DNA from 3 places in the Phyllobacterium ifriqiyense genome. Region 3 is predicted to be linked to each of the others. Evidence: riboswitches for the same ligand, from Rfam matches in the RefSeq annotation. Region 3 holds a riboswitch; each other region holds the start of a gene.
What was found. Region 3 has a riboswitch for cobalamin ahead of QFZ34_RS11105 (hypothetical protein). Riboswitches for the same ligand answer to the same signal wherever they lie in the genome.

Region 1 (7,363 bases), 650 kb from region 3:
AACATGTCGCGATTGATATCGATACCGACACCGCGCAAGTAGAGCGGAGCAAAGAGCTCAAGCAGGCGCCCGGTACCCGTACCGACGTCGAGCATCGCTTGAAACGGTCTTGCACCTATGATCTTGGTAAGGGCCTCTTCCACAGCGCCGTCTGGAACATGCAACGAGCGGATAGCATCCCAGCTTGAAGCATTCGCGCTAAAATAGGCAGCCGCACGTTCACGGCGCTGAAGCTTCACAGAGGAAAGACGTTCAAGGTCACGCTCCAGCAGGGGATCAGAACAATCCAGGCGATCTAGCAGGGAACGGGCAATATCTCCCACAATCAATGATTCCGCCAAACGGAAATAGGCCCAGGAGCCTTCCTGATAGCGGTTGATAAGACTTGCTTCAAAGAGCAATTTCAGATGTCGTGACACTCGCGGCTGAGATTGTCCTAAAATGGATGTGAGGTCGGAAACGGTTAGATCACCACGCGACAACAAAGCAAGAATGCGTAGCCGACTAGGCTCAGCTGCCGCTTTCAACGTATCAACCATCAGGTCGAGATTAAGATTGTGCCGGTCCATAACCAATCCTCAAAAGATATAAAGATATGTTTATGTCATGACGCGACGATTGGCAAGAGGTTTTTGCCATTGACGACAATTTCTGCCGCGTCTGAAATAGGCGCCAGAATCAAATTAGAAAGACATCAATGAGTGCAGGAACGAACCGTCAGCGTTCAATCAACAAAGCGCTGACCTTGCTTTTACCCGCCGTTCCCTACTCCGATTCGGAACCAATACGCGCGGCCGCAGGTGCGCCCCATATGAAGACCTTGCCGCCGCCGATTGCCGTATGGTTGGCCGCTATTGCCCATGTGCGGCATCAACATACAGACTATGATGCGCTGCGCGACGAAGGCTATGACAAAGAGTCCGCTCGTTTCTTCGTGCTTGATGCGATTAATCGCAAACTGACGGAATGGCGGGCGACACGTCTTCTGGATCCGGATGAGGAAGATCCGAGCTGAGCTGGCCCCAGCCTTCTTCAAAAATAAGGTCCTGTAATTGGATTCTTTTGCGCCAGCCCTTTTTTTCCAGCTCCGGTGCATCAAAAAGCTCGTCGACATAGCCCAGGCATAGATAGGCAACAATCTCAACGTGATCCGGAATACCTAATATTTGGCGCATGTCATTGTCGTGATAGATGCTCACCCAGCCAACGCCAATACCTTCAGCACGGGCAGCAAGCCACAAATTTTGGACTGCACAAACGGTGCTATAGACATCCATCTGGCGGTTGTGGGTGCGACCGAGCACGACCGTTCCACCGCGTGTCCGGTCGCAGGTGATGCATAAATTGACCGGCGCTTTAAGGATGCCTTCCAATTTGAGAGAGGCATACAGCGCCCGGCGTTCATCTTGAAACAGGGCCTTGGCTTCCTCGTTGGCTTTGGCGAAAGCGCGGTGCACTTGCCTCTTGCGGGCCATATCGCGAATTGTGATGAAGTTCCAAGGCTGCATGAAGCCTACAGATGGAGCATGGTGCGCCGCATCGAGCAATCGCATCAAAACATCATAGGCGATCGGTTTTGACAAAAACTGATCGCGGACGTCTCGCCGGGTATAAATCGCCTTATAAACGGCCGCACGCTCATCGTCAGTAAAATCACCCGCTGGAACCGGACTATCAAAAGCTTCGTGCATTGTTTGCTCCTAACAACGCTTGAGGCCCTCGCCGCCGTCCGCGCAGCTTGGGCTATGGGGTCCGGCCGGTCTTCTGACTTGGGTTCAGCTGAACCGTGCGCCTTCCTGTGGCCTCTCGGCCACCGTGGCATAATGCACGGTCCTTCCCCTTACAGCGCTGGGCACGTGCCGGATTTTCACCGGCTTCCCGATTCTCCGCAATCGTCTAAATTGCTGGCACCGGACCTGTTTTCTATTCGCCATGAAAAGGCACTTGGCGCAAGCCTTAGACCCTGTAAATCCACTGTTCGGGAATACGAATATCAACTTTTTCACCGGCGCGTATGATCCCGGGCTTTTCAACCCAAGCGACGATACCCCGCGAGCGCTTGGACACGCGTACAAAATCCAATGCAGTGGTGGTTTCGTCAGGAGTACCCGCATGCGATGCAATAGAACGACCAGCAATCTTGCAGGGCGCATTCTGCCCATCGACTTTCAACGTCACGCCACCTTCAAAAAACATCAGCGATCTGGGTGGTAGCATCGAAAGGGATGGAATACCGGAAATCACCGTGTTTCCACCGATCCATTCAGCTTTCAGCTGAGGCAAGCCCATGCCTGCTGCGATCTCGTCAAGCTCGTCGGCACTCAGAATGGAAAGGTGGCGTTCGTTGCGCATCTCGGTGCCACGCGGATACCAAGGCTCACGTCCGCCAGAGCGACGCGTCTGACCCGCGTGAAAGTCACCGACAATACCGTCAAAAGTCAGTTCCAGTGAATCTGTTGGAGAAGTGACAAAATCCCTGTCGAGTGCCTCAAATAGCCCGATCACACGACCACTGACCTTACGCGAAGGGACTATTTCGTCACGATTACCGAACAGGTCAGTCATCATTTGCTTCAAAGAGTTCCCTGCTTTAGAAAAGCGGCAAATTATCTGGCGATTACACCAGCAAAGACAACGGGGAACCTTGCGGTTCCCCATCTATATTTAGCGTGTCAGAGGCTTGTAGCTTGGACGCTTTGGATTGACGCTATCGGGACCGAGACGACGAATCTTGTCGTTTTCATAATCTTCGAAATTGCCTTCAAACCATTCGACATGGCTATCGCCTTCGAAAGCCAGGATATGCGTCGCGAGACGGTCAAGGAACATGCGATCATGGCTGATGATCACAGCGCAACCTGCATATTTTTCCAAGGCATCTTCAAGTGCTGCCAAGGTTTCCGTGTCTAGATCGTTTGTCGGTTCGTCGAGGAGCAAAACATTGCCACCGGACTGAAGCATCTTGGCCAGATGCACGCGGTTACGCTGACCACCAGAAAGATTTCCAACTTTCTGCTGCTGGTCGGTACCCTTGAAGTTGAATGCTGAAACATAAGCGCGGGAGTTCATCTCATGCTTGCCAAGCTTGATGATGTCAGTTCCGCCGGAAATTTCTTCCCAGACATTCTTGTCGGCTTTCAGGTGATCGCGACTCTGATCGACATATCCGAGGTTAACAGTCTCGCCGACGCGAATAGTGCCGGAATCCGGCTTTTCCTGACCGGTGATCATCTTGAACAGAGTGGTTTTACCCGCACCGTTCGGACCAATAATGCCAACAATACCGCCGGGTGGCAGTTTGAAAGTCAGGTTTTCGATCAGCACACGATCACCGAAAGACTTGGTGAGATTTTCGGCTTCGATAACCACCTGACCCAGCCGTTCACCCGCCGGTATCAGAATCTGGGCATCGCCGGGGCGCTGGTCGTTAGCGGCATCAACGAGCGCATCATAGGCCTTGATACGTGCCTTCGATTTTGCCTGACGTGCTTTCGGGCTGGCGGAAATCCACTCGCGTTCGCGCTCGAGAGCTTTCTGACGGGAGTCATCTTCACGGCCTTCCTGCAGCATGCGCTTGGACTTGGCACCAAGATAGGCAGAGTAATTGCCTTCATAAGCAATGCCGCGCCCACGGTCGAGTTCGAGAATCCAGCCGGTCACATTGTCTAGGAAGTAGCGATCATGCGTAATCAGAAGCACGGAGCCCTTATATTCGCGCAGATGTTTTTCAAGCCAGGCGGTCGTTTCAGCGTCCAAATGGTTGGTCGGTTCGTCGAGCAGAAGAAGGTCAGGCTGTGACAGGAGCAAGCGGCACAAAGCAACACGGCGGCGCTCACCACCGGAAAGATTGGTTACTTCGCTGTCGCCGGGTGGGCAACGAAGTGCTTCCATCGCCATCTCAACTTGCGATTCAAGGTCCCAGAGGTTTTGAGAATCGATGACATCCTGTAACTTGGCGCCTTCATCGGCGGTCTCGTCGGAGTAATTCATCATCAATTCATTGTAGCGATCGAGAATGGCCTTCTTGTCGGCAACGCCATCCATGACATTGCCCATAACGTCCTTGGCTGGATCCAAATAAGGTTCCTGCGCCAGATAGCCAACGGTAGCGCCATCCGCCAACCAAGCCTCGCCTGTATATTCCTTATCCAGACCAGCCATGATTTTCAGAACTGTAGACTTACCGGCGCCATTTGGACCCAGAATACCAATCTTGGCGTCTGGGTAGAAGGACAAGTTGATATTCTCAAGAACCTTCTTGGTTCCATATGCCTTGTTCAGGCCGGACATGTGATAGATGAATTGGCGTGCCATAACGCGCGTCACTCCGATGCTCGGGATTTCTTTTGAATGAATTTGCGCCGTATGTAGGCGAAAGCCTCAGCCGTGGCAATGGATGCCCATGATTTTCGGACTTCGCCAAACGAGCGAAACCGGGCGCGGATATTTCCGTCACCCGGTTTCCCCTCTGGTGCCGCAACAGGAAGCGTCCTCTTCTCCCAGTAGCGGCCATGTAAACTAACTAGACGAAATACGTTTCGTCATTGCGACAACATCATCCGATTCGCGATTACACCGAAAAATTGCAATGCCCGCGAAACTCATATGCTTCTGGTTTAAAGTTCTGCGGCAAGTTTAATGGGTTTGCAAGGGGTTTTGCAAAATAAAATTGCACACCAAATCGCCTGACTAATAATTGAGCACAATAGTCCAAAATTAAGAATAGTTTGTAGATTGTTTTCCACATTGACTAATTTTACGGCACCCTCTCAACTGGGCTTCTCGCAAAGAGGTTGCCATGAGTTTTGATGATACCGACGTTTTGACCACCAGTACTGGTGCAGCCCTTGCAATACGACACATGCCCGCAAAGGGTCAGGTTCGCGGGATCATTCAAATAAATCACGGAGTGGCCGAGCATTCTTTGCGTTACAAACGTTTTGCAGGATTTCTGAGCGAGCATGGTTTTCACATTTATGCACATGATCATCGGGGGCATGGCCTGACGAGAGCACAAGACGCACCGGCGGGACGCTTTGCTGCAAAAGATGGAATGGACGCCGTGTTGCGCGATGTTGATGCGGTCAACAATGAAGCGCGCCTACGCTATCCGGATTTACCCCTGATCATTTTCGGGCACTCCCTCGGCGGACTTGTCGCGCTTAATTACGTTTTCAAACATCAAGAAAAAGTGGATGCGGCTGCAGTCTGGAACGCAAATTTTTCGGCCGGAATGTTGGGAAGGTTCGCCCAATGCCTATTACTGGCTGAACGTATGTTTTTAGGTTCTGATGTCCCAAGCATGCTGTTGCCAAAACTTACATTTCAGGAATGGAATCGCAGTGTAGCCAATCCGCGAACGGATTTTGACTGGCTCTCGCGGGATTCTGCTGAGGTCGATTTGTACGTGAAGGATCCCCTTTGCGGCTGGAGCCCTACTGTGAGCATGTGGCGTGATACATTCGATTTGGTATTCACCGGAGCAAAGGATAGCTTGTTGAGTAAATTGCGTCGCAACCTACCCTTCAACCTCGTTGGCGGTGCCAAAGATCCGGCGACAGCACAAGGCACTTCCGTCAATCATCTGGACCATAGAATGCGCAAGCTCGGCTTTATAGACGTTACGACCAAAATATATCCCGATACGCGCCATGAGGGCCTTAACGAAATCAACCGTGAACTCATCATGAGCGAATTTGCCAATTGGGCCATCCGCACAGCGTCAAAGGCAAGCCGATGATTGCTGAGCAAGCGGCAGCCCCGCTTAAAGGCATACGCGTTATTGAACTAGCCCGAGTGCTGGCTGGTCCATGGGCCGGACAGGTTCTCGCTGATCTTGGAGCCGATGTCATAAAGGTGGAAAATCCCTCCGGCGGCGACGAGACACGCGGCTGGGGGCCCCCTTTCATCACCAGCGCAGAAGGCGAGAACCTTTCCGCAGCGTATTTTCACTCTTGCAACCGAGGCAAGCGCTCCATCACGGTTGATTTTACAACCGCTGAGGGACAAGAAACCGTAAAAGCGCTCTGCCGAACAGCTGATGTTGTGCTTGAGAATTTCAAGGTGGGCGGACTGGCAAAATACGGACTGGATTACGCCAGCCTAAGCACTGAGAACCCGAGACTAGTCTACTGCTCAATAACAGGTTTCGGCCAGACCGGCCCATATGCATCGCAGGCTGGTTATGACTTTATCATTCAGGGAATGTCCGGCCTGATGTCGGTGACGGGCGACCCTGATGGCCAGCCTCAAAAAGTAGGTTTGGCAGTCGCGGATGTATTTACCGGACTCTATTCGGTCATTGCCATTCAGGCAGCCCTTGCCCATGCCGCTAAGACCGGTCAAGGTCAAATGGTGGATATGGCGCTGTTCGATGTCCAGTCAGCTGTTATGGCCAATCAGGCAATGAATTTTCTGGCTACGGGGAAAAGCCCGAACCGTATGGGCAATGCACACCCGAATATCTCCCCTTATGAGGTTGTTCCCACATCTGACGGACACCTGATCCTTGCCGTCGGCAATGATGGGCAATTCGCCAGATTCTGTTCAATCATCGAGCATCCGGAATGGGCGAGCGATGAGCGGTTTCTCACAAACCGATCCAGACTTGAAAATCGCACGATACTAACAACGCTCATCAGCACGGAAACCTCAAAAAGAACCCGGGCTGAGCTGCTGAACGCCTGTGCCAAAAATGCGGTGCCAGCGGGACCGATCAACAAGATTGGTGAGATGTTCGACGATCCGCAGATCGTGGCGCGGCAATTGCGACTTGACCTGGAAGACTCCCATGGCAGTTCTATCCCTTCTGTGCGAACGCCGATCATCATGTCACAAACACCATTGACCTACACACGGCCCTCGCCTCGCTTAGGCGAACACACTGCCGATATACTCCAACAGTTGAAGGACGCATCCGAATGAAGACGGGCGGTGAATTGATCGTTGAAGCTTTGGCCGCAAATGGTGCGGAGCGTCTCTTTTGCGTACCGGGTGAAAGCTATCTGGCTGTGTTGGACGCGCTTTATGACGCGAAGATCGGCATAACGATCTGCCGCGCGGAAGGCGGGGCCGCCATGATGGCGGAGGCTTGGGGCAAGCTCACAGGAAAGCCTGGAATTTGCTTTGTCACACGCGGACCTGGCGCGACGAATGCTTCACCCGGCATACATATCGCCATGCAGGATTCAACTCCAATGATCCTGTTCATCGGGCAGGTTCAGCGTGATGCCCGCGAACGAGAGGCATTTCAGGAGGTAGAGTACCGCCGCTTTTTTGCCGATACAGCGAAATGGGTCGCAGAGATTGATGATGCCCGGCGTATTCCCGAATTCGTAACCCGTGCATTTTCTGTCGCGACCTC
Region 2 (7,363 bases), 2.4 Mb from region 3:
AATGGCTGCTGAATCAATATCGTGCAGGCCAATAACAACGAGCCTTGTCTGGCGTTCTTCGCCCGGATTCCAGCTACGATCAAAATAATGCTCGATGCGTGATCCGACGGCTTGAATGACCAGGCGCATAGGCTTGCCGGGTACATCAACGAAACCTTTGAGCCGCAGGACATCATGATCGACGATGACATGCTTCAACTTCTCAACAAATGATTTGGGCTCTGCAACCGGCCCAAGCCCAACGACAAAGCTTTCAAATTCATCGTGATCATGCTCTTCGCCTGCCTCATGTTCCATCTCGTGATGGGACTTACGGTTCGCAATATCCTCTTCGGTGCCAATACCAAGTCCAAGTAGGAGTTGATTGCTAAGCTTGCCAAAGCTAGCCGAAACCATGTTAAGTGAACGCGATGAGCGGCTCTGCACGTCACTCTTGACCCCGGCAAGTTGAGCTTCGTCAATAAGATCGGTCTTATTCAGAACAATAAGATCGGCGGCGCGAATTTGATCCTCGAACAGCTCTTCCAGCGGGCTGTCGTGATCAAGTGACTCGTCCTGCTCGCGCTGAGCATCAACCTTATCGTGATCATCTGCAAAACGGCCTTCCGACACGGCGGCAGCATCAATAACGGTAACAACGCCATCAACGGTTACCTGTGTCTTGATTTCCGGCCAGTTAAAAGCGGCAACCAGCGGCTGTGGAAGAGCAAGACCGGACGTTTCAATGACAATGTGATCAAAGCGATCAGGTCGATCCAGAAGCTTGGTCATGGTGGGAATGAAATCATCGGCCACGGTGCAGCAAATGCAGCCATTGTTAAGTTCGATCATATCTTCGTCGCGGCACGCTTCGATACCGCAGCCTTTGAGCAAATTCCCGTCAACGCCAAGATCACCAAATTCGTTGATGATCAGCGCGATGCGCTTGCCATTGGCATTTTCGAGCAGATTTCGGATCATGGTAGTCTTGCCCGAACCGAGAAAGCCAGTGATGACCGTTGCCGGAATCTTGTGACCCTGCATTTTGTTATCCCTTCATTTTGAGCGGCAGTCCTGCTGCCACGAAATAGACTTTTGCCGCAGCGGCAGCCACGGCTTGATGCAATCGGCCTGCGTGATCACGAAACTCACGCGCCATGCGGTTTTCCGGTACTATTCCTAGACCAACCTCATTGGAAACCAGAACAATGGCACCCGCGAGATGGCTCAGTGTGTTTATCAGACGTGTTATTTCGGCATCGATATCACGTTCGGCCATCATTAAATTGGTCAGCCACAGTGTAAGGCAATCGACCAGGATTGCCTTTTCGACACCAGCAAGACTTTCCAGTTTTCCGGCCAGATCAATTGGTTCTTCAACTGTAATCCATCGGGATCCGCGCCGCGCTCTATGATGCCCAATTCGCTCGGACATTTCATCATCCCACGCTCTGCCGGTGGCAAGATAAATAGCATCCCGCCCGGATGATTCGATCAGACCTTCGGCAAAGGACGATTTGCCGGAACGCGCGCCTCCAAGAATAAAGGTAATTTCGCGTTCCAGCGGTTGCATTACTGCTCAAGCTCCGATGAAGCATAATTCTGAATTGCCCAGCCCAGTGCAGTACCAAGTACAACCCAGAAGAAGAGATTGGTTGCCAGTGCTGAGACGGCAAACTCTGAGGCAAGTGTCGGAGGCACCGCTGATGTCAGATCTTCTGCTTCCGGTGCGCCATAAATATGGGGAGCGACAATCAATATAACACCAAGAAGCTTAGCCCAAATCTGCTCACGCAGTACGATCAGATAGACGCCGCCCGCCGTCAGAATGACAGTTATCAGCCACCAGGTCTGCCGCATGGCCAGATCGGCTGCAGGCATAGCAGGCAATTCAGGGGCAAGGCTGAACGCCGGTGCAAAATTGAAGATGAAAAATCCTGCAAGCCCCCAATAGATTCCGTTCTGAAGGGTAATGCGACGACCGAGGAAAAGCGCCGCAGCACCAGTGATCAACGCAAAGCCTGCTCCAGCCACCAGATTGATCAACAACGTATTACCGAGACGTCCAAATGGCAGTTCGGGACCCGCCTCTTCCGCATGTTCGTGCGGAGTAACCGCCGCAGGTGCAGATTCGCTCGCAGAGGCAGGCGTATCATGGGAATGACCTCCGCCACCCGCACTTTCATACTCTTCCGCATGCAATATGAGCGGTACATTTTTTACATACATGGCCGGTGTTAGAATTATTCCGGCAAACAGACCGGCTATGATTGTAGCCAGCAAATATTTGACCAACATGGAGTCCACTCCCCAATTCCAAAAGCGAGACGCCGGGCACCTGCAAAGGCCCCGGACCAAACAAACCATCATTATTTCAATGCTTAAGGGTCGATAGCTGAATCAGCATTTCAGCTTTCAAAGACTCAATGGCAAGGAAATCCATATGAATGGCGGGTGTCGTGTGCTGTGTCATGCAGCGTTTCAGAATGTGAAAGACCGACGCCATAAATAATGAACACGCCGAGAAGCAATGACACAACAGCCGTCGTCAGACGCGATGCGAGTGGGAGAGAAATCGTATTAGAAGTACGAACAGTAGCCATAACAACCTCCGTGCAGGGCCAGAAGGGAAAATCCCCCTCGGTTTTGGGCACTATTACCCTGTGATTGGCAGGTCTCCTGGCTCGCGGGTCGCAAGATAAATGCCGCCTTCCCGGTTTCCCAGTGACTGCCGTCCGCTTTCGCGTTCAGCATGGCATATACCCTAACCGCTCTACAGTCGCGGGGTCGGCTGCGGTGGGGTCGCCCTAATGGGTACGACCGTCGCATTCCCTTTTGATCCCTGGCCTTTGGCCAATGCGGGAACCAATCATCTGCTGAACGTTATTCACCAAGCGCTCTAAAAGTCAAACGAATCTGCGACACCTTGATCGCTGCCTACGCCGTCAGACACGTTTAAGCGCAAACAATGCCTCGATATCCAGAACTGACTCCAATTGCGCTGCAATGGAGTCGAGCGCCGCATCTACACCAGCGTGATAATCGAGAACGCCAGCAGATATTCCCATGGACTTTAAAAGTGCTGCCCGGAATGCGTCCGCGTTGAAAAGCCCGTGCATATAGGTACCGAATACTTTGCCGTCAGCGGATATTGCACCATCCGCTATGCCATCAATATTCACGGCTGGCCGGATGCAATCGGGGCCAGTCGTTCGACCAAGGTGAATCTCATAGCCCTTCAACGGTATGTCAAACTGCAATGAACGGGCTTGGACATTGCGCACGGTCTTCTCCGGCTCCATAACTGTATCGATATCGAGATAACCAAGACCTCTAATTTCCCTGATATTTCCTTCAATCCCTTGGGGATCAGATACTGTTTTACCCAGCATCTGGAAGCCGCCACAAATGCCGATAATATGACCACCTCTGCGTCTGTGCTGATCAAGATCGTGGTCCCAGCCATTTTCACGGAACCGTTGAAGGTCACCAATGGTGGATTTGGAGCCCGGAATAATGACCAAACCTGCATCTGCAGGGATTCGCTCGCCACTTTTGATCATGACGACCTCGACTTGCGGTTCAGCTATTAGCGGATCGAAATCATCAAAATTGGCAATGCGATCAAGCACTGGAACGGCAATTTTCAACGCCCGCCCATCACCTTTGACCAGCCGTTCCAATACAACCGAGTCTTCCGCCGGAAGACGGGAGGCATCTTTCAACCAAGGGACAACCCCGAAGGACGGCCAGCCCGTAAATTGTGTGATAGATTTCAAACCGTCATCGAAAAGCGAAATGTCGCCACGAAACTTGTTGATCAGATAACCGGAAATCATATCCCGATCTTCAGGCGAAAGAATTGCGTGCGTGCCGACAATCGACGCTATCACCCCGCCTCGATCAATATCGCCAACCAGAACCACAGGCACATTGGCTTTGACGGCAAAGCCCATATTGGCGATGTCCCCTGATCGCAGATTGATTTCTGCGGGCGATCCAGCTCCTTCAACGATGACTATGTCCGCATCGGCACGAACGATATCCCACGACTCCATAACCGCATTCAGCAATCCCGCCTTGTATTGCTGATAATCCTTGCCCTTCGCCTGTCCCCAAACTTTACCCTGGACAATGATTTGGCTGCCCGTTTCTGACTGAGGCTTCAGCAATACCGGATTCATGTGAACCGACGAGGGCACGCCACAAGCCAGCGCTTGCAACCATTGCGCCCGGCCAATCTCACCACCATCATCGCTAACAGCAGCATTGTTCGACATGTTTTGCGGCTTGAATGGAAAAACCCTCAAACCGCGATTGCGCGCCAGACGGCACAATCCCGCCACCAAAACGGATTTGCCAACGTCAGAGCCAGTTCCTTGCAACATGATTGCGTGTGTCATGGGCTTTGAGTAGCGGATATGTCTTTCTCTTCCTAGTCCCATGCAAGCCGTTGCGCGCTTACGCGCATCCGATAGAGTGACCGGTAGCAATATTCGGGAGGAACTATAATGGATGCAGTCGTTGATGCGGCGGCCGGTCAATTTGAACTCAATGATGATCAACTGGCAATTCAGGATATGGCACGCGCTTTTGCGGCTGATCGGGTAGCACCGAAGGCACTCGCTTGGGACCGCGACAAGCATTTTCCCGCCGATGTCATTCGCGAGACAGGTCCGCTGGGCATGGGTGGCATTTATGTGCGCGAGGATGTTGGCGGATCGGGTTTGAAACGGCTTGATGCCGTGCTGATATTTGAAGCTCTTTCAATGGCCTGCCCTGCCTTCTCAGCATTTATATCAATTCACAATATGTCGACATGGATGATCGACCTGTTCGGAACACAAGCTCAACGACAAGAATTTGTGCCCAAGTTGACGTCTATGGAGTGGCTGGGCAGCTATTGCCTGACGGAACCGAACTCCGGTTCCGATGCGGCGGCGTTGAAAACTACAGCTGTTCTGGATGGCGATCATTACGTTTTAAATGGTGCTAAACAATTCATATCCGGCGCAGGCGATAGCGATATTTATGTCACCATGGTGCGCACCGGCGAATCCGGACCAAAGGGCATTTCCGCACTGATCATTCCCAAGGATGCTCCGGGCCTGTCATTTGGCGCAAATGAATTCAAGATGGGTTGGAATGCCCAGTCCACCCGCACAGTTTTATTCGATAATTGCCGGGTTCCTGTAGCAAATCGGCTTGGTGCTGAGGGTGATGGATTTAAAATAGCCATGGGAGGGCTTGATGGTGGCCGTCTGAATATCGCGGCGTGCTCCTTGGGTGGAGCTCAATCGGCACTCGACAAAGCGGTTGCTTATGCTTCCGAGCGCAAAGCATTCGGTAAGGCCATCAATCAGTTTCAGGCATTGCAGTTCAAGCTTGCTGACATGGAGACGGATCTTTCAGCCGCGCGAATGCTGCTCTACACAGCTGCCTCAAAACTCGATGCGAAGGCCCATGACGCGTCCAAGTGGTCAGCCATGGCAAAGCGTTTTGTAACCGATAAAGGCTTTGATATCGCCAATGACGCGCTTCAAATCCATGGTGGCTACGGCTATTTGCATGATTACGGCGTTGAAAAAATCGTTCGTGACCTGCGCGTCCATCAGATATTGGAAGGCACCAATGAGATTATGCGGGTGATCATCGCGCGGCATATGATCAAAAACTAAAACAAGATATTCAGGGAGAGTGCTGCGATGACAATAATCGCCTTTATCGGCCTAGGACATATGGGCAACCCCATGGCCGCCAATCTGGTCAAAGCTGGACATACAGTTCTCGGTTTTGATCTTTTGCCAGACAATTTGGCTGTTGCCACGGCCAACGGCGTGACAGTAGCCTCAAGCGCAGAGTTCGCTGTTGCTGATGCAGATGTGGTCATCACCATGCTGCCAGCCGGGAAACACGTTCTCTCAGTCTACGAATCCGTGACAAAAGCAGCAAAACAGAATGCGCTGTTTATCGATTCATCGACGATTGACGTCGATTCTGCGCGCAAAGCACATGAGATCGCCCACAAGAATGGGCTGCTTTCCGTTGACGCGCCTGTTTCCGGCGGTATCGGCGGCGCGGCGGCTGGCACTTTGACTTTTATGGTTGGAGGTAGTGCCGAAGCATTTTCCAAAGCCGAGTCAGTCTTGAAACACATGGGCGCAAAAATTGTCCATTGCGGTGATGCCGGGAACGGTCAAGCGGCAAAAATCTGTAACAATATGATCCTCGGCATTTCCATGATCGGCGTTAGCGAGGCTTTCACATTGGCGGAAAAGCTGGGACTTTCCCATCAGGCACTTTTCGATGTCGCCTCCACCTCCTCCGGTCAATGCTGGTCGCTAACGACCTACTGTCCCGTTCCAGGGCCGGTTGCCACATCCCCCGCCAATAATGATTACAAACCGGGATTTGCCGCTGCGTTGATGCTAAAGGATTTGAAGCTTGCACAGGACGCTGCGAAAAGTGTAGGCGCTGCGACACCACTTGGCTCGCATGCTGAAGCCATCTATGCGGAATTTGGTGCCGCGGGAAATGAAGGCTCGGACTTTTCAGCCATCATCAATCATCTTCGCACAACTCAGCGCAAAGATTGACCTCACATATGCGGAAATTCGCAAAATTTAGGTTTAATTAAGTTCTCGATAACCTGGCGGTAAGGATGTCCGGTTAAAACTTTAGGGGTGAGTAGATCAAGACCCTGCTCACCGCTCCGGATCAGGTATTGCGTACCGGGGTTGGATCTCCTGCCGAATTTATCAATCGACAGATACCACATCTATTTTGGCAAAAACCGCGCTGCTTTGTAATGAGCAGAGCGGTTTTTTGTTATTCGCACCAAAGCCTAATTCGAATGACAAAAAGCCGTCACCCGGCGAGGCAACGGCTTCATGCAAGTCAATGACAATTAGCCTGCCGAACGTGTCCAGATGAATGACAGAGCTGACACAACGCCGCTCTTGGCATTGGTGCGCGGTGTATCGCGCTTTTCAGTTGCATTCCACGCTATGTGGACGCCGTTATTCCGATTGAAAATGTAAAGCATTTCTGCACCTCGAAGAGAAACTGTTGTTGCACTCCAAATGCGCTTATTGCTTAAAGTTTGATCACGGTAATTCGTCATACCTTGTCGCATTTACGTTAGTAGCCACGTCAAAAATGCATGGCACCCATGAAAGTTCGCGTTAACTGCGCTCCCCTGCGGGCGTTTTCAACAGAAAAACCTCCGGACGGCGCATGGCGCTAACAGGAAAGTCGAGAACTGCCCACAGTGTCTGCATTTAGCGCGCCATGTCGTTGCAGCTAAAAAACCGTAACGGGATGATATCGGCACGTACCGACATCAACTTTTGAAAGAAAATCACTGAAAGCGTTGATCTTTCAT
Region 3 (7,363 bases):
AAGGCTCCAATGCTCTGATCAAAACTGCGGAGCCGGGCAGGCAGACAATATTCAGGCACCAATGAATGCCGTATGATCGGTAGACATAGGCGTTTCCCGCTGGCCCGAACATTGCCTTGTTGGAAGGGCCAGGGCCTCTGAAACTATGCGATGCCGGGTCGTCTTGCGTATAGGCTTCAGTCTCGACAATCCGTCCGCCGACACCATGAAGAAAGAGCTTCGCGCCAATAAGATCTCTTGAAACTGTAACCGCGTCACGTTGAAAGAACTCCGGCGTAATCATCGCACCTCCTTTAAATTAGCCGCCACAGTTTTCATCCTTCAACGCTTTGAAAAAAATTTAAGAGCACTTGTAGGAGATATTACCCATGGTTCGTCCTTGAGGCACTACATCACACTCAAAAGGACGAACGAAGATGGAAAATATCGCATATGCCGGCAACATTTCCGGCAAGAGCCTGTGGGTTGGCCGTATCCTCAGCGGCATTTTTATACTGTTCATGATCTTTGATGGCGGCATCAAGCTCGTGCCACTGGATATTGTTATCCAGACAAGCGCTGAAATCGGGCTTCCAACCACGGTGGCATTCGCGCGCGGCCTTGGTATCTTGGGCTTGGTCTGTACCGCTCTCTATGCCTGGCCGCGCACTTCCATACTGGGTGCGATCCTGCTCACAGGCTATCTCGGCGGCGCAATCCTCACACAATTGCGCATTGGCAATCCGCTGTTTACGCATCTGTTCTTCGGCGTTTATCTTGGCCTGATCATGTGGGGAGGTCTTTATCTGCGTGACCGTCGCCTTCGGGCTCTTATCCCATTCAATTAGGAGTGGCGCAAACTTTCGATCGCGTCAGAAATCGGACTTCCCGGCCATTATCCAGCGAGAACATTCCGCCGCGGCCGGGAACCACATCGATAATAAGCTCGGTATGCTTCCAGACATCATATTGCGACGCGCTGATATAAACCGGCGCACCGCCAATCTCACCAAGCTTCACATCATTATCGCCGATGATAAAGTCACCCTGCGCATAGCACATGGGAGACGAGCCATCGCAACAGCCCCCAGACTGGTGAAACAGGATTGGGCCATATTCGGATTGCAAAGTTGCGATCAACTCAAGCGCCGCTGGTGTCGCGCTCACCTTGTTTTCAACCATATGGTCCATGCACACCTCCAACCTCTCCTCGGCTTACCAATCCGGTAGTAAAACCATTTGAGAATTCAGCCTGACAAGGCATGGTACGCCCGTCAGGCTGTATTCACATCGGTTTTTTAGAAGAAGCCGAGTTTCTTTGGACTATAGCTTACCAGCATATTCTTGGTTTGCTGATAGTGATCAAGCATCTTCAGGTGGTTTTCACGGCCGATGCCCGATTGCTTATATCCGCCAAACGCGGCATGAGCCGGATAGGCGTGATAACAATTGGTCCAGACGCGACCGGCCTGAATGGCGCGGCCAAATCGGTAGCACCTGTTAGCATCACGGCTCCAAATGCCTGCGCCGAGGCCGTAAAGCGTATCATTGGCGATAGACAGGGCTTCGTCATCATCTTTGAACGTCGTCACTGAAACGACAGGGCCAAAGATTTCTTCCTGGAAAATCCGCATCCGGTTATGACCCTTGAACACGGTCGGATGCACGTAATAACCCCCGGCAAGATCGCCGGACAGAACATTGCGTTCGCCGCCGATAAGAACCTCAGCGCCTTCCTGTTTGCCAATGTCCATATATGACAGGATTTTTTCCAGCTGTTCACTGGATGCCTGCGCACCAATCATGGTCGCTGGATCAAGCGGATCGCCCTGTACGATGGCTTCCACGCGCTTAAGGGCACGCTCCATGAAACGATCATAGATTGACTCGTGAATGAGCGCGCGGCTCGGGCAGGTACAGACCTCGCCCTGGTTAAGCGCAAACATGACAAAACCCTCGATGGCCTTGTCAAAGAAGTCATCATCCTCAGCCACCACATCCTTGAAGAATATATTTGGTGACTTGCCGCCCAGCTCCAGCGTAACGGGAATAAGGTTCTGGCTGGCATATTGCATGATCAGACGACCCGTCGTGGTCTCGCCGGTAAACGCGATCTTGGCAATGCGCGGGCTCGACGCGAGCGGTTTTCCTGCTTCCAGACCAAAACCATTGACGACGTTGAGAACACCCGGCGGCAGGATATCGGCAATCAGTTCCGCAAGTACCAGAATGGATGCCGGGGTCTGCTCGGCAGGTTTAAGCACCACGCAATTGCCCGCCGCCAATGCCGGGGCGAGTTTCCACACAGCCATCAATATTGGGAAATTCCACGGAATGATCTGTCCGACAACACCCAGCGGTTCGTGGAAGTGATAGGCCACAGTATCGTGGTCAATCTCTGAAATTCCGCCTTCCTGCGCACGGATGGCACCGGCAAAATAGCGGAAGTGATCGATTGCAAGCGGCATGTCGGCTGCCGTCGTTTCGCGGATTGGTTTGCCATTGTCCCAGGTTTCAGCCTGCGCCAACATAGCAAGATTATCTTCCATTACCTGTGCAATCTTGTTGAGCATGACGCTGCGCTCAGCGGCACTTGTCCGGCCCCAGGCATCCTTTGCAGCATGAGCGGCGTCCAACGCGGCCTCCACATCGCTGGCATCAGATCGGGCAATTTCGCACAGCACCTGCCCGTTGACCGGCGATGTATTCTCGAAGTAACGGCCTGCCTTCGGCTCGACGAATTTCCCGCCAATGAAGTTGCCGTAGCGTTTCTTGAAGTTGGGTTTGACGGTTCGGTTGAATTCTACCTTGTTCATTGAACTTCCTCCCTGAAGCAACGCGTCAGGGTAAGGACCGGACGCATTGCACGATTTCCATACCGCCTCCTCGCGGCATATTCAGAGGATCGCGCTTTACAGCTTGAGTGTCATCCCTGGCAGGCAAAGCGAATGCAGGATTTGTCGCAATATTGAGACACATGAAAGTCTCAGTTCAAGCCAAGCCGTTTAAGCTTGCGATGCAGGGTAGCTCTGCTCATGCCCATCATGTTCGCGGCAATGGAAACATTGCCATCTGCTTTTCGCAGAACTCGCTGGATCACGCTGCGTTCGGCGGCTGCAAATCCTCGTTCCGCATCGGTATCCTGCCCGAGCAGATTCGCCGCCGGCAACGGACTGTTCAGGCTTTCGTCAGTCAGCCCGAGAAGTGCACGCGCCGAACGCGATGCGCCAACCACAAGATCGTCTTCGTCCACTGCAATTAATGCGTTCAAAGCCCGGTCATGGCCGCGTTCGCTACCCTGTGCCATGACGATGCGCGCTTTGGGAAAGGCCAATCGGAAATTTTCCGCTTCCACCCGCCGGGCGGCATCCACCACAGCCATGGCAATGAGTTTGACAAAGCCCTCGGTCAGATCGGAACGTGCCGACGATACGTCAATCGCTGCCATCAGCCGCCCGCGATGATCGAAAATCGGTGCCACAGTACAAGAAAGCGCTGTGTTGCGACTGCGGAAATGCTGGTCGCGGTGGATCGTCAGGGCACGTTGTTCAGCCAGCGCTGTGCCAATGCCATTGGTGCCCTCGCACTCTTCGCTCCAGACTGCTCCCGTCCAAAGTCCCGCCTTGCAAAAGGTGGCATCATCGCCCTCATAGCCCCGGCGATCGACTGGAACACCATTCTTGTCCGCTAAAAGGACACAACATCCCGCACCACCCACCGCCGAATAAAGCCGGTCGAGTGCGATTTCTGCGGTTTCTATGAGAGATCCCAGCTCTTCACGCGCTTCACGCAATTCCTGATCGGTCAGCATGTTTGGCGGCGTGCCCTCATCAGGCTTCAAGCCGTAGAGACGCATTGAACGCCCCCACGATGCAACAACCGCTGACTGCGCAGCAGCGTCACCTGTCACGGCAGATTGGATATGCTCGGCATGTAAGCCGTCATCCTGCGTTCCCATGGTCCTCCTCCGAAGTCCATGTACAGGGTGACGCCTGTTCTCGCCTACGTCAAGTCACCTATTGATGGCGGCAACCGGGGCTGCTCTACCGCCGCGATTTAAGGGCGTAGGTCCAAAACGCCCCCGGTTATAATCGCAGCTATTCTCCAATCTCGTCATATGACCTTTTCAGCAAATATGTATCCATGATCCAGCCCTTTTGCGCGCGCGCAACATTTCGCAACCGCTCAATATCGTCAACGACATCGCGCAGCTTGCCGGACATGAGAATCTCGTCTTCCGTTCCTATGTAAGCACCCCAATAAATATCGACATCTTCATCAATTGCCTTGAACGCGCCCTCGCCATCGAGCATCACAATCACGCTTTCCGAATTGTTCGGAAAACCTTCGGCAAGCTTGCGCCCTGTGGTTATCGTAATGGACTCGCCGATTCGATTGAGCACAACCTTATGCTTTGCCGTGAGCGCCTGAATGCTGCTAATGCCGGGAATGACATCATAGTCCAGTTCGAAATTGCCCTTTGCGTTAAGTCTGTCGAGAATGCGGATCGTGCTGTCATAAAGCGATGGATCACCCCATACGAGGAAAGCACCACACTCATCATCGCCAAGCTCCTCCATCAGCAGGTGCGCATAGGTCGCTTCCATTTTGTCGTGCCAGTCCGTGACACTTGTTCGATAGGTAGAGGACGGTTTCTCGCGCAGCGGCGTTTCAAAATCCACCATGCGGTAGTGGGGGGCGGTGATGAACCGCTCGCAAATTTCCCGACGGATGCGGGATAGCTGCTCTTTCTCAGCTCCCTTATCGGGAATGAAAAACACATCGACCTGATTGAGCGCATTGACTGCCTGTATGGTCACGTAGTCTGGGTTGCCCGCGCCAATTCCGATGATGAGCACTTTGCGTTTCACTGGGGCACACGCGAGGCCGACGATAGTTCCAGCCTTTGACTCCCTTCGATCAAAGCACAGAACAGTTCGTGGAGGCGTTTTGCCCCCGCATGTTTTCCGGCATAGGCCTCAAGCTTTATAATCTCCTGACTTGCAGCTGCAACGATATTGGTGCCGCGAGGCCGGGAAAGCAGCCAGGCAAAAAACACGTCTTCCGGCACAGTTGCCGCGTTGACCGATTGTGGGTTGTTATATTGATTTGTATTGGCGCCGAGTATCATGCTTAACCCCGATTGTTGGGGACAAGGGTCAAGCGCGAAGATTGCAGATAGTCAGCCTGCGGCAAACCATTACAAGCGACACACCGGGACACCCCGCCCGTGGACGTTCATCATGTTTCGGCAGGTCTCCTGGCTCACAGGTCAGTATTACTGTCTGGCCTTCCCGGGAAATCCCAGTGACCTTTTGCCTGAACGAATTCAAGCGACAGCAACTCGCTGTTTACAGTTGCGGGGGCAGCGCCGGCATTGGTGAATATCACTTCACCGGCTTCCCTCTTAGCTCCCGGCTTTGCAGCACGGGAGAACCGGAACACTCTTATAAGAACCCAGCCCACCTATTGAGGTCAACAGGCAGGCGTAAATTTATCGGGGGGAAACCGGTAAACGGCTGAATGCGGCGCATCACCAATAGAAAATGGCGCAGGCTGGTGCCCGCGCCATTCCAAACTATTCAAACAAGATCAAGCGGCGAGAACTTCTTCCGCATCTTCCGGCACTTCAGAAATTGTCCGCAGGATTTGCGACGCGATCTGGTAGGGGTCGCCCTGCGAATTCGGACGGCGATCTTCAAGATAACCGCGATAGCCATTGTTTACAAAGCTGTGCGGAACGCGGATTGATGCACCGCGATCAGCAATGCCGTAGCTGAACTGGTGGATCGACTGGGTTTCATGCTTGCCGGTAAGGCGCATATGATTGTCCGGTCCATATACGGCGATATGGGCAGCGCAATTCTGCTCAAATGCCGCCATGACCTTTTCGAAGTAATCCTTGCCGCCGACTTCACGCATATAGGTGGTGGAGAAGTTGGCATGCATGCCCGAACCATTCCAATCAGTATCGCCGAGCGGCTTGCAATGATATTCGATATCGATGCCGTATTTTTCAGTCAGGCGCTGCAGGAGATAGCGTGCAATCCAGACCTCATCGGCAGCCTTCTTGGAACCTTTTCCGAAAATCTGGAATTCCCACTGGCCTTTTGCCACTTCAGCATTGATGCCTTCATGGTTGATGCCGGCATTCAGGCAGATATCGAGATGCTCTTCGACGATCTTGCGGGCGATATCGCCAACATTGCTGTAGCCAACGCCTGTATAATATGGGCCCTGCGGCGCAGGAAAACCTGTCTCAGGGAAGCCGAGCGGGCGGCCGTTCTTGTAGAAGAAATATTCCTGTTCGAAGCCGAACCATGCGCCGTCATCATCAAGAACAGTTGCGCGGGTGTTGGAAGGATGCGGTGTCTTGCCATCGGGCATCATGACTTCGCACATGACGAGAACGCCATTCTTGCGTTCACTGTCCGGATAAAGAGAAACAGGCTTCAATACGCAATCCGAGCTTTTGCCCTCTGCCTGCATTGTCGAGCTTCCATCGAAGCCCCAAAGCGGCAATTGTTCCAGCGTCGGAAATACGTCGAATTCCTTGATCAGCGTCTTACCGCGAAGATTTGGCGAAGGGACATAACCGTCGAGCCAGATATATTCGAGTTTATATTTTGCCATTCCGTTTCTCTCATATTTTATTGTGCAGACCGGTTGCGAGGCCTGCATCGTGGAGCGCAGTTCGCAGATAGAATTGACAATGCAAACAGCGTGCCAATTCGCTCAGCCGGATCGCAAAAATTTGAAAAACATATTAGCCGGATATTTTTAGCGGTGCTTTTTGCAGTTTGAAGCTGCCATTGCTATGCTGACGGCTCAGAAAAACCGCTTTTACCAATCGCCACGTTGATGCATTTTTAGGCAGGTGCGGAATTTCTAGGCATGATAAGGCGCAAATTCTGTCGCGAGCTTGGAACCAATAACTCACTTCCGGATTAACGATCTGGAATGAACGAAATGGAGAGTATTATGGAAAGTGCCGGAATCGGGTGGATCGCAGCAATCATCATTGGTGGCGTTGCGGGCTGGCTTGCAGAGATGTTCATGAAGAGCAACATGGGCGTCATCATGAACATCATACTCGGGATCGTGGGCGCGATAATCGCCAACGCGATCCTTTCCATGGTCGGCGTCGTCCTTACAGGCTGGCTGGGCTATTTGATTGCAGGCTTTATCGGCGCCTGTATTCTTATCGCTGTTGCCCGCATGTTCAAACGAACAGCCTGATTTGATTAATGAGAAACGGCAGCGAGTATAGCCTCGCTGCGAATTTCCTCGGTCAATTGAAGCCGTATCCGGGCAAACTCGGGTGCGGCTTTAACCGTGTAATGGCGCGGATGTCCCAGCGGTACCGGCGTGATCGACTTGATAC

Region 1: another riboswitch for cobalamin. It lies ahead of bluB (5,6-dimethylbenzimidazole synthase); the one in region 3 lies ahead of QFZ34_RS11105 (hypothetical protein).
Region 2: another riboswitch for cobalamin. It lies ahead of QFZ34_RS22785 (CbtB domain-containing protein); the one in region 3 lies ahead of QFZ34_RS11105 (hypothetical protein).

The regions. Positions count from the first base shown of each region.
Region 1 covers NZ_JAUSZT010000003.1:77,057-84,419, forward strand. The annotation lists gene QFZ34_RS07695 (ArsR/SmtB family transcription factor) at 1-569, opposite strand, end outside; gene QFZ34_RS07700 (DUF2293 domain-containing protein) at 698-1,015, shown strand; gene bluB (5,6-dimethylbenzimidazole synthase) at 948-1,691, opposite strand; cobalamin riboswitch at 1,738-1,930, opposite strand; gene QFZ34_RS07710 (MOSC domain-containing protein) at 1,957-2,565, opposite strand; gene ettA (energy-dependent translational throttle protein EttA) at 2,665-4,314, opposite strand; gene QFZ34_RS07720 (alpha/beta fold hydrolase) at 4,799-5,740, shown strand; gene QFZ34_RS07725 (CaiB/BaiF CoA transferase family protein) at 5,737-6,924, shown strand; gene QFZ34_RS07730 (thiamine pyrophosphate-binding protein) at 6,921-7,363, shown strand, end outside.
Region 2 covers NZ_JAUSZT010000003.1:3,104,911-3,112,273, forward strand. The annotation lists gene cobW (cobalamin biosynthesis protein CobW) at 1-1,023, opposite strand, end outside; gene cobU (bifunctional adenosylcobinamide kinase/adenosylcobinamide-phosphate guanylyltransferase) at 1,028-1,552, opposite strand; gene QFZ34_RS22780 (CbtA family protein) at 1,552-2,277, opposite strand; gene QFZ34_RS22785 (CbtB domain-containing protein) at 2,403-2,582, opposite strand; cobalamin riboswitch at 2,632-2,864, opposite strand; gene QFZ34_RS22790 (cobyric acid synthase) at 2,925-4,382, opposite strand; gene QFZ34_RS22795 (isobutyryl-CoA dehydrogenase) at 4,491-5,657, shown strand; gene mmsB (3-hydroxyisobutyrate dehydrogenase) at 5,685-6,575, shown strand; gene QFZ34_RS22805 (hypothetical protein) at 6,887-7,024, opposite strand.
Region 3 covers NZ_JAUSZT010000003.1:725,886-733,248, forward strand. The annotation lists gene QFZ34_RS11075 (DNA-3-methyladenine glycosylase) at 1-283, opposite strand, end outside; gene QFZ34_RS11080 (DoxX family protein) at 417-827, shown strand; gene QFZ34_RS11085 (DUF779 domain-containing protein) at 820-1,170, opposite strand; gene adh (aldehyde dehydrogenase) at 1,278-2,795, opposite strand; gene QFZ34_RS11095 (GAF domain-containing protein) at 2,966-3,937, opposite strand; gene cobF (precorrin-6A synthase (deacetylating)) at 4,077-4,850, opposite strand; gene QFZ34_RS11105 (hypothetical protein) at 4,847-5,110, opposite strand; cobalamin riboswitch at 5,213-5,435, opposite strand; gene QFZ34_RS11110 (glutamine synthetase beta-grasp domain-containing protein) at 5,572-6,612, opposite strand; gene QFZ34_RS11115 (GlsB/YeaQ/YmgE family stress response membrane protein) at 6,961-7,218, shown strand; gene QFZ34_RS11120 (ABC transporter ATP-binding protein) at 7,224-7,363, opposite strand, start outside.